Regions from separate parts of the Stenotrophomonas sp. WZN-1 genome, predicted to be linked through region 1. Evidence: predicted binding sites of a transcription regulator. Region 1 holds the regulator's gene; each other region holds the start of a gene.
What was found. Region 1 encodes FliA, which starts transcription of late flagellar genes. Its sites were predicted from a motif close to TAAAGTTTNNCNNNCNNNGGCCGATAA; they were not measured.
Positions count from the first base shown of each region.

Region 2: a site for FliA is predicted at 1,903-1,929, ahead of CCR98_RS15640 (methyl-accepting chemotaxis protein). Genes of this name have one in related genera too.
Region 3: a site for FliA is predicted at 1,652-1,678, ahead of CCR98_RS06240 (methyl-accepting chemotaxis protein). Genes of this name have one in related genera too.

Region 1 is NZ_CP021768.1:2,113,137-2,116,413, forward strand. It holds gene CCR98_RS09945 (chemotaxis protein CheA) at 1-533, opposite strand, end outside; gene CCR98_RS09950 (protein phosphatase CheZ) at 536-1,141, opposite strand; gene cheY (chemotaxis response regulator CheY) at 1,141-1,533, opposite strand; gene CCR98_RS09960 (RNA polymerase sigma factor FliA) at 1,591-2,334, opposite strand; gene CCR98_RS09965 (P-loop NTPase) at 2,331-3,218, opposite strand; gene flhF (flagellar biosynthesis protein FlhF) at 3,205-3,277, opposite strand, start outside.
Region 2 is NZ_CP021768.1:3,314,583-3,317,859, forward strand. It holds gene CCR98_RS15640 (methyl-accepting chemotaxis protein) at 1-1,873, opposite strand, end outside; gene CCR98_RS15645 (potassium channel family protein) at 2,020-2,571, opposite strand; gene CCR98_RS15650 (L,D-transpeptidase) at 2,761-3,277, shown strand, end outside.
Region 3 is NZ_CP021768.1:1,339,320-1,342,596, forward strand. It holds gene CCR98_RS06230 (DUF2628 domain-containing protein) at 220-1,107, shown strand; gene CCR98_RS06235 (hypothetical protein) at 1,107-1,499, shown strand; gene CCR98_RS06240 (methyl-accepting chemotaxis protein) at 1,710-3,277, shown strand, end outside.

The DNA of each region.
Region 1 (3,277 bases):
ATCAGCCCGTCGTCGGCCTTCTTTGCCGGCGCCACCGCAGTCGGTGCGTTGCCGCCGTGCAGCTGGTCGAGCAGGGCCTCGAATTCGTCGTCGGTGATCAGGTCGCTGCCGCCCGCAGCGGGTGCTGCTGCGGCAGCGGGTGCAGCCACGGCACCGCCATGCACGTCGAACTGGGCGATCAGGTCCGGCGGTGCATAGCCCGGCTCGGTGCCGGTAGACACGGCATCCAGCATCGACTGCAGGTAGTCCAGCGATTGCTGGGCGGCATCGAAGTGATGGGCCTGCAGCACGGCCTGGCCGGCACGTGCTGCGCCCAGCGCTTCCTCAGCGGCGTGGCACAGCTCGACCATGGCGGTGACGCCGAGGAAGCCGGCACCGCCCTTGAGCGTGTGGTAGCCCCGGAACACCGCGTTGAGCTGTTCGGTGTCCTGCGGTGCCTGCTCCAGCGACACCAGCTGTTCGCCGAGGCGATCCAGGATTTCCTGTGCCTCGATGATGAAATCGGCAGTGATGTCGTCGGATACCGCGCTCATACTTACAGCCCCAGATCCGACAACAGGTCGTCGGCGTCGTTCTGCGAGACCGCGTGGCGGTCCAGTCCCTTCAGTGCCGGCCCGGCCAGTTCCGGGTCGGTGCGATGCTGTTCCGGCGGCAGGCCGAGCGCGCCGAAGCCTTCGTGCACGCGGCGGACGATGCCCACCACGCGACGGATGATCTGCCCGGTCAGGTCCTGGTAGCTCTGGGTCAGGGCGATCTCGGTGAGGTTGTGGCGGATGCGCTCGAGCTGAGCGTCCTGGCCCGGCTGCAGGCCTTCGGCGCGCAGCTCTTCGGTCAGGCTGCGGCATTCCTCGGCCAGGTCCAGGGTACGGTGGGTGGCCTGTTCGGTCATCGCCACCACGTGGTCCAGGCGTGCGCAGGCATCGTCCAGTTCGCCGGCTTCGCTGGGCACGGTCGGCAGCTCACCCAGGGCCTGCCCCAGCTCGCGGGCCAGCCGCGAGAGGCCGCTCATCATCGGCTGCGTGCGCAGCGCGACCAGTCCGTCGATGCGTTGCCGCCACGCGGCTTCGTCGCCGGACTCCAGTGCGTCCAGGGCCTCCTGCAGGCGCAGGGCGAGGGCATTTTTGTCGACCGTGGTATCCATCAGGCGCTGGCCGCCAGGCGTTCGAAGATCTTGCCGAGCTTTTCTTCCAGCGTCTGCGCGGTGAACGGCTTGATGATGTAACCGTTCACGCCGTTCTGGGCCGCTTCGATGATCTGCTCGCGCTTGGCTTCGGCGGTGACCATCAGTACCGGCAGGGTCTTCAGCTTGGCATCGGCACGGATCGCCTTGAGCAGTTCGATGCCGGTCATCACCGGCATGTTCCAGTCGGTGACGACGAAATCGAACGGCTGGCTCTGCAGCAGCGACAGCGCGGCATGCCCGTCCTCGGCTTCGGCGGTGTTGGTGAAGCCCAGATCGCCCAGCAGGTTCTTGACGATTCGACGCATGGTCGAGAAGTCGTCGACGATCAGGATGCGCATGTTCTTGTTCAAAGCAGAGTTCCTTTGTTGTTCATTCCGGGTGGCCGGGGGCAGCCGCCTCGGGGATGTTCATTCTTCCAGGCCGGCGTCGACGGCCTCGAATATCTTCAGCCGGCCGCGCAGGCGCAGCACGGCCTGGCCGTGGATCTGGCAGACCCGCGATTCGCTCACGCCGAGCACCGCGCCGATCTCCTTCAGGTTCAGCTCCTGCTCGTAGTAGAGCGAGAGCACCAGCTGTTCGCGCTCAGGCAGGTGGCCGATGGCCTTGCCCAGTTCGCGGCCGAACTCGCCACGCTCCAGCACCTGCTGCGGGGTTGGGCCACCCTGGGCGACGGTGTCCAGCTCGCCCTGGTCTTCGATGCGCGACTCCAGGCTCAGCACCTGGCCACGTGCGGCGTCTTCCATCAGCCGCAGGTATTCGGGCAGCGGCATCTCCATCGCGGCGGCGACTTCGGTGGCGCTGGCGGCACGGCCCGTGCTCTGTTCCAGGCGGCGGATGGTGGCGGCGGCATCGCGGGCACGGCGGTGCACCGAGCGCGGCACCCAGTCGCCACGGCGGATCTCGTCGATCATCGAGCCGCGGATGCGGATCGAAGCATAGGTCTCGAACGAGGCGCCCTGGTCGGCGTCGTAGCTGCGCGAGGCTTCGATCAGGCCCATCATGCCGGCCTGGATCAGATCGTCGACTTCGACGCTGGCCGGCAGGCGTGCGGCCAGGTGGTGGGCGATGCGCCGCACCAGGTCCGAGTGCTGGGCGATGACCTCGTTGGCCGCCGAGCGCTGGACTTCCCTGTACTGGGCTGCGCCTTTCATGCGGCCACCCCGCGCTGCTTGAGGATGCGTTCGAGGAAGAACTCGACACCGCCTCGCGGTTCGGTCGGTGCCTGCCAGCGTGCGGTGCGGCGCGCGATCTCGGTGATCGCAAGCGCCGAAGGGCTGGACGGATAGGCCTTCACCACCGGCTGCTGGCGCTGCACCGACAGGCGCAGCCAGTCATCCTGCGGCACGCAGCCCAGGTAGTTCAGCGAGACATCGGCAAGGAACTTCTCGCAGACGCGGGTCAGCTTCTCGTACAGCACGCGACCCTCGTTCGGGTCGCGCACCATGTTGGCCACCACCTGGATGCGGTCCACGCCGCGCTCGCGCGACAGCACCTTGATCAGTGCGTAGGCGTCGGTGATCGAGGCCGGCTCATCGCAGACCACCACCACGGTGTCCTGCGCGGCCTGGCAGAAGGTCAACACGCCGTCGGTGATGCCGGCGGCGGTATCGACCACCATGATGTCCAGCTCGCGTTCCAGTTCGGAGAACACGTTGACCAGGCCGACATGCTCGGCCGGGGCCAGCTCGGCCATGTGGCGGCGGCCGGATGCGGCCGGGACCACCAGCACGCCGTTCGGGCCTTCGACGATGACGTCGTCCAGCGAGCAGCGGCCGGCAACCAGGTCGGCCAGGGTAAAGGTGGGGTTCAGCCCCAGGATCACGTCGATGTTGGCCAGGCCGAGGTCGGCGTCCAGCAGCAGCGTGCGCTTGCCCATGCCGGCCAGCGCCACGGCCAGGTTGGCCGACACGTTGGTCTTGCCCACGCCGCCCTTGCCGCCCGTCACGGCAATGGTGCGCACAGGGCCGAGCGGCTCGCTGCGGGTGGCCGACAGCGGGAAGGTCTTGGTCAGCTTGGCGTACTCACGCGACGGCATGGTTCAACTCCGGGTTGCAGGGCATATCGGCCGCTCGGCGCAAATCTTCAAGGCGAAGT
Region 2 (3,277 bases), 1.2 Mb from region 1:
CCTGTGCCACGCGCGCGATCGCGGCTTCCGATTCAACCGTCACTGCCAGGCCGCTCTTCACCTTGGCAGCGGCATCTTCGATCAGTTCCTTGATCTCCTTGGCGGCGACACCGGCACGCTGCGCGAGCGTGCGCACTTCACTGGCGACCACGGCGAAACCACGGCCCTGCTCACCTGCACGCGCAGCTTCCACCGCAGCATTCAGCGCCAGGATGTTGGTCTGGAACGCGATGCCGTCGATCACCGTGGAGATTTCCGAGATGCGTGCCGAGGACTGGTCGATCTCACCCATGACCGACGCCATCTGTGCCATCGCTTGTTCGGTCTCGCGTACGGCTGCACCGGCCGCATGCGCTTCACTGTCGGCCTGGCGCGCCAGCTCGGCATTCTGGCGCACGGTGGAAGTCAGTTCCTCCATCGATGCAGCGGCTTCTTCCAGGTTGGCCGCCTGCTGCTCGGTGCGGCGCGACAGGTCGTTGTTACCGGCGGCCAGTTCCTGCGCCGCGTTGTTGATGCTGTCGGCAGCCACCTGGATGCCCCGCACGATGCCGGTCAGCTGTGCGGTGGTGGTGTTGGCATCGTCGCGCATACGGGCGAACACGCCGTCGTACTCGCCGTCCATGCGTGCGGTCAGGTCGCCGTGCGAGATCGCGCGCAGCACGTCGGAGACATCGGCGATGCTGGCCTGCGAACTGGCCATCATGCCGTTGAGGTGCTCGACCATCGCCTTGAACTGGTACTGGAACGCATCGGCATCGCCACGCATGCTGAAATCACCGGCGCGCGCGGCGCGAGCCAGTTCATCAATCTGCGCGTTGATCGCCATCAGGCTCTGCTTCACCGCGGCCAGGGTGCGGGTCAGCGTGCCCTTCTCGCCCGGGTAGTCCGGCAGGTCGCGGCTGAGGTCACCGATGGCGTAGCGCTGCATCACCTCGGCCATCAGCAGTTCCACCTCCACGTGCGATTCGACCAGGCTGTTGGTGGCCTGCACCATGCGGCCGAAATCACCGGGGAAGGCGCTGGCGTCCATGCGATAGCGGATCGCACCGGCCTCGTGCTGTTCGGCCATCTGCAGCTGCGCGCCGATCGCCGCCTGCACGCTCTGGCGCACGCTGGCCATGGCCTCGCCCAGCTGGGTCAGCTCGTCGCGGCCACCGAGGCGGAACTCCTGGTCCAGCTGGCCCTTGGACAGGCGCTCGGCCAGGTTCACCGCGCGGGCCAGTGGGCCGGTCAGGCTGCGGCCGATCATCACCGAGGCACCGATGCCGACCAGCAGCGCGACGCCGCCCAGCACCAGCAGCTGCAGCAGGCTGCGCTCGCCCAGGCGGATCGCCTCGGCGGCTGCATCGCGGCTTTCCTTCTCTTCGAAGTCCACGCCATCGGAAAGCGCCTTGTTCCAGCCGTTGGCCGCCTCCTGCACCGGGCCCAGGGTCAGCGCCACAGCGCCCGGGTAGTCGCCCTGCTCCATCAGCTCGCTGGTCTGCTTGTTGAGCGGGCGGGCGATGGCACGCTTGGCCGCGATGGTTTCCGCGATGGCCTTGCCGTCTGCATCACCCGGTAGTGCCTGATAAGCGGTCCAGCTGGCCTCGTAGCGCTTGACCAGATCGGCGATGCGCTGCTCGTCGCTACCGCGGTCTTCGCCCTGGCGGATCAGCATTTCGCGGCGCACGACCATCATCTGGTTGTTGGCATCGAGCATCTGCGATAGCAGGCGCACCTTGGCCACGCTGACGTCGACCACCTGCTGCATCGCGCGCTTCTGCACGACACTGGCGGTGGCGCCGGTGGCCACCACGGCAGCAACCAGCAACAGCAGCAGGCCAAAGCCCAGCCCAAGACGCCAGGCAACCCTGACGTTCCTCAAGTAGTTCATCGGTACATCCAAAACGGGGGGATGAGGCCTTATCGGCCGCTACCCGATGTGGCTTGATGGCGGCCGCAGCGTTCGGCCGGACACGGTTCAGGCAGATGACGACTACCCACAAGAATTGACCGATTGAAATCGGTTGCATGACAGCTTCAGTCAGCCCGCGTCCGATCTTCCGGTGGTCGATCAAAATCGACGTTGCGCAGAAACAGCAGTATGAACACCACCATATGCGTCATTCCCAATAACGATTCGAACACCACCATCCATCGCCCATGTACTGTAATCGGTACGATGTCACCAAAGCCAAGTGTGGTGAACGTCGCTGTCGAGAAGTAGAAGGCCTCGGCCAATCCGGTGATGATTCGATCATCCTTGCTGTAGGCGACCCAACTTAGTTTCGCGTAGTAGGCAGACAAGACCAGAATCAACAGAACAGACGTGACGACGAAGATCAACGGGGTGAGTACCAGCTCTGCCCTCGTATATCTCAAGTGACGATGGCTTACCAGGGCGAAACTGATGTAACCCGCCAATATCAGCAACACTCCAAACCAGAGAATCGCCGTATGGGACAGATGCTTTTCCTGAAATGGCAACAAAACGGCCGGCAGGAAAAATACTGCACCGATATACATCCGTGCGCGTCCGGCCGGATCCTTCACATCGATCCAGTTGATTAGCCTCAGCAGATGCTTTCTCACACCATCCCTCCTTGAATTGTGACGTCACGGGACGAGATATCGGAAGTTCTGCACAGTACTTGAGCACTGGCGCTCTTTATCTGGCGCCCATCGATTCCCAGTCTCCCATCATCTACGTATCAGGAATTTTTCACGGAGCTTCTGCGGGGTTTCAGGGCAATGTGGATCTGCTTGTCATTGGAGTCGTCAATGCCGTCAATCCGCGCAACTGTATTGTCCCTCGCCCTGCTGGCCCCCGCCGCCTTCGCACAGGCTGCAATACCCAGCCTTCCCACGCCGATCCCCGAGAAAGCCGGGCCGGATGTGGCCCCACGCTCCGACCTGCACGCCCAGGTGCTGCTGGATCGCGCGAATTTCTCCCCTGGCCAGATCGATGGCGAGGTGGGCAGCAACCAGCGACGCGCAGTGTCGGGTTTTCAGGCGGCGCATGGGCTTACCGTAACCGGCGAACTGGACGACGCCACCTGGAAGGCTCTGCAGGTTGATACGGTGGGGCCGCTGGCCAGCTACACGCTGACTGCTGAGGATGTTGCCGGTCCGTTCCAGCCCATACCGAAAGGACCCGCCGCCCAGGCCAAGCTCAAATCGCTGGGCTACGGCAGTGTGGAGGAAGCCCTGGGTGAGCGTTTCCACGCGTCTCCTGAGCTGCTGAAGCTGCTCAATCCGGGCGTGGATCTGGCCAAGGCTGGCAGCCGCATCCAGGTCC
Region 3 (3,277 bases), 770 kb from region 1:
CGCTGGACCTTCCGGGGCTACAGAGGCAGTTCCTGCCGCTCGAGGATGAGCCGAAGCAGATCGTGACTGCAATCTGCGTTGTGGCTTGAGGGTGTTTCTGGTCGTTGCATTGAGTTCGTGAAGAGCCGCGCTTGAATGCAGGTAGCGGCACCTCAATGGCCGGGATGCTACGCGGGAATCGGTCTTGAGTGATTTCGTGTCGAGTTTGGATAGAAGATAATGAGAGCAAGGATTGAACCCACCTTCGGTGGCGCCGACGGTGAAGCAGTACAGCGCACAGATGCAGCCTCCGATGGGCTGAGCGAAAAGGATGCACTGGCGATCGTGGTAGGAGACAGGTTCTCCGCCTATCTCCACTACTGGAGGCTGTACGAAGCAAGCGGCAGGGCGCCAAGGCGATGGAACTGGCCGGCATTCCTGTTCTCGTCACTCTGGTTCTTCTTCCGGCGCATGCATGCGTGGGGCGCGATCTGGTTCATCCTTTCGCCGTTGATGATGACCACCTTCGCGCTGCTGGGGCTGCCATGGTTGTCCTTGCTCTCTTTCGTGGTGTTTCGCGTACTTGCAGGAATCCTGGCGAATCCGCTGTACCTGGCGCACTGTCGAAGGATTGTCCGCAAGGTTGATGCCGAGCATCGCGGGGCACATCGTCGGCACCTTGAACTGCAGAAGGCTGGCGGCGTCAGCTACACCGCTCTGGTGATCGCCTTGGCGGTAACGGCCTCACAGAACACCCTGATCAATCTGATCGTCCGTTCGCTATCAGAGCCAACGCCCACGCAGTCTGCTGTGTACGTGGCGGCGAACCCGCCGGATCTGCCGGACCCGCAGATAGAGGAAGCAGAGCGGGTGGCGTACCAGGAGCAAATGAGTGCGATCGCAATGACGGCGTGGCCAGCGGGCGTTCCAACGGAGGGCAATGCCTGCATTGTCGAACTGCGTTTGGCGCCCCCGGGGCGCGTTCTGGAGGCCACTGTTCTGGAACCCTGCACGTTGAACGACGCCCAACGCGAGATGATGCTGGGTGAAATCAGGCGCACGGACTTCACGATCGAGGGGAAGATGCGGTTCTTCAACAGGCATACCCTTATCGACTTGCACAAGTAATGAGCATTTCGCTGTTTCTCGAAGTCGAAACCGGTGCCGATCTGGGTGACGTACTGCACGCCCTGGATTCGATCCAGGCCGAGTACTCCGACGGTACTGACGGTCTGCATGGGTATCTTGCAGTGTCCAACACCGGCTTCGGGTTCGGCATCGTCGACCCGCCGGAGGCGCTCGTAGCGGAAGGGATTGAAGCCGAGTGGCAGGTGGGCCTGCTCGGCTCGTTTCATTTCCGCGCGAGCGGGTTTGAAAGCGCCTGGGAGGAAATCTGCCGCTTCACAAAGCGCTACGCCGCGACGTGCGGGTACCGGTTTGTGCTTTCGTTCCAGTTCGAGAGCGTCTATGCGGCAAGACTCGGGAAGGATCTGGTCTTCCCGGGGCCTGCTGCACCGTAATGCCGGATAGCGGGGGGGCAGGCCCCGGCCTGATCCCATTCGCGCTACCCGTGGCGATATACCTTATGGATATAACGCCTTCGTGGGTCGTCTGATTTCACACCTGTCTGCACAGTTCCAGAGTTTTGGATCGATATAATAATATCGGCCCATAAAGTTTCCCCTGCCTGCGCCGCCATCGATCGTACGGCCATGATCAAGGGAATTGAGATGCTCGCCTTACGCAACCTCCGAGTGGGATCCCGGCTGGGTGCCGGGTTTGGACTGCTGCTGCTGTTCATCGTGGCCATCGTCGGCCTGGTGCTGTACGGGAATCACCTGAAGTCCGCCCAGTTCGAGAAAGTGGTGGACGTCAACATGGTGAAGATGCGGCTGTTGAACGACATGCTGGATACCAACAACGCAGTGTTGATGCACCGCCGGCTGATGGTGATCAAGCGTGGCGAGGATTTCGACAAGGATTATCAGAAGGCGCAGGAGCTGTCGCGGACCTACGACGGCATCTGGGCCAAATACATCAAGATTCCACGTGACGCCACCGGCGATACCCTGGTTGCGAAGATCGACGCGGCACGCAAGGCGACCGACGCCTCCACCCAGCATCTGCACGAGCGCATGAAGGCGGGTGATTTCGACGGCGCGGCCAAGGAACTGCTCGCCGAGCATGGGCTGGCAACCGCATGGAACGAGGCGATCTCGACCCTGCTGCGGCACCAGGAAACCCTGACCGAACGCAGCCGTGAGGAATACCGCGCCACGGAAGCGTGGACCGGAACCCTGTCCATGGCCTTCGGTGTGCTCAGCCTGATTCTCGGCGCACTGGCCGCGTGGGCGATCACCCGCAGCCTGACCCGCCCCTTGGCGGGCGCGGTGAAGCTGGCCGATGGCATCGCCAACGGTCGCTTGGACAACAGCATCGACGCCTCCGGCAATGACGAGGTGACCCAGCTGCTCAGGTCGATGCAGCGCATGCAGGCGCAGCTGCAGTCGGTGATGGCGGCGCAGGGTGAGCTGGCGCGCCAGCACGATGCGGGCAGCCTCAGCTACCGCATGGACGAGAGTGCCTTCCCCGGCGACTACGGGCGCATGGTGCACGAGACCAATGCGCTGGTCGGCTCGCACGTGCAGGTGCAGAACCGGTTGATCGAGGTGATGAAGCACTACGCCCGTGGCGACCTGTCGGTGGACATGGATCCGCTGCCAGGCGAGAAGGCGGCGATCACCCAGGCCATGGACGAGACCAAGACCAGCCTGTCGGCGATCAACAGCGAGATCCGCCGGCTGGCGACGGCAGCGGCGGCGGGCGATTTCAGCCTGCGCGGCGATGAAGACCGCTTCGCCTATGATTTCCGCGACATGGTGGCCGGGCTCAATCGCCTGATGCAGACCACCGACGAGAACCTGGTGCAGGTGTCGACTCTGCTGCAGGCGATATCGCGCGGCGACCTCACCGTGCGCATGCAGGGTGACTTCCACGGCGTGTTCGCCCGCATGCGCGATGACTGCAATGCCACCGTCGACCAGCTCAAGCAGATTGTCGGTCGCATCCAGTCCAGCGCGTCCAGCATCAACCTGGCGGCAGGCGAGATCGCCTCGGGCAACACCGATCTGTCGCGGCGTACCGAACAGCAGGCGGCGAACCTGGAAGAAACGGCTGCGTCGATGGAGGAGCTTACCTCTACCGTGAAGCAGAACGCCGAGCATGCCCGCCAGGCCAACCAGCTTGCCATTGGCGCGCATGGTGTCGCCTCGCAGGGCGGCGAGGTGGTCGGACAGGT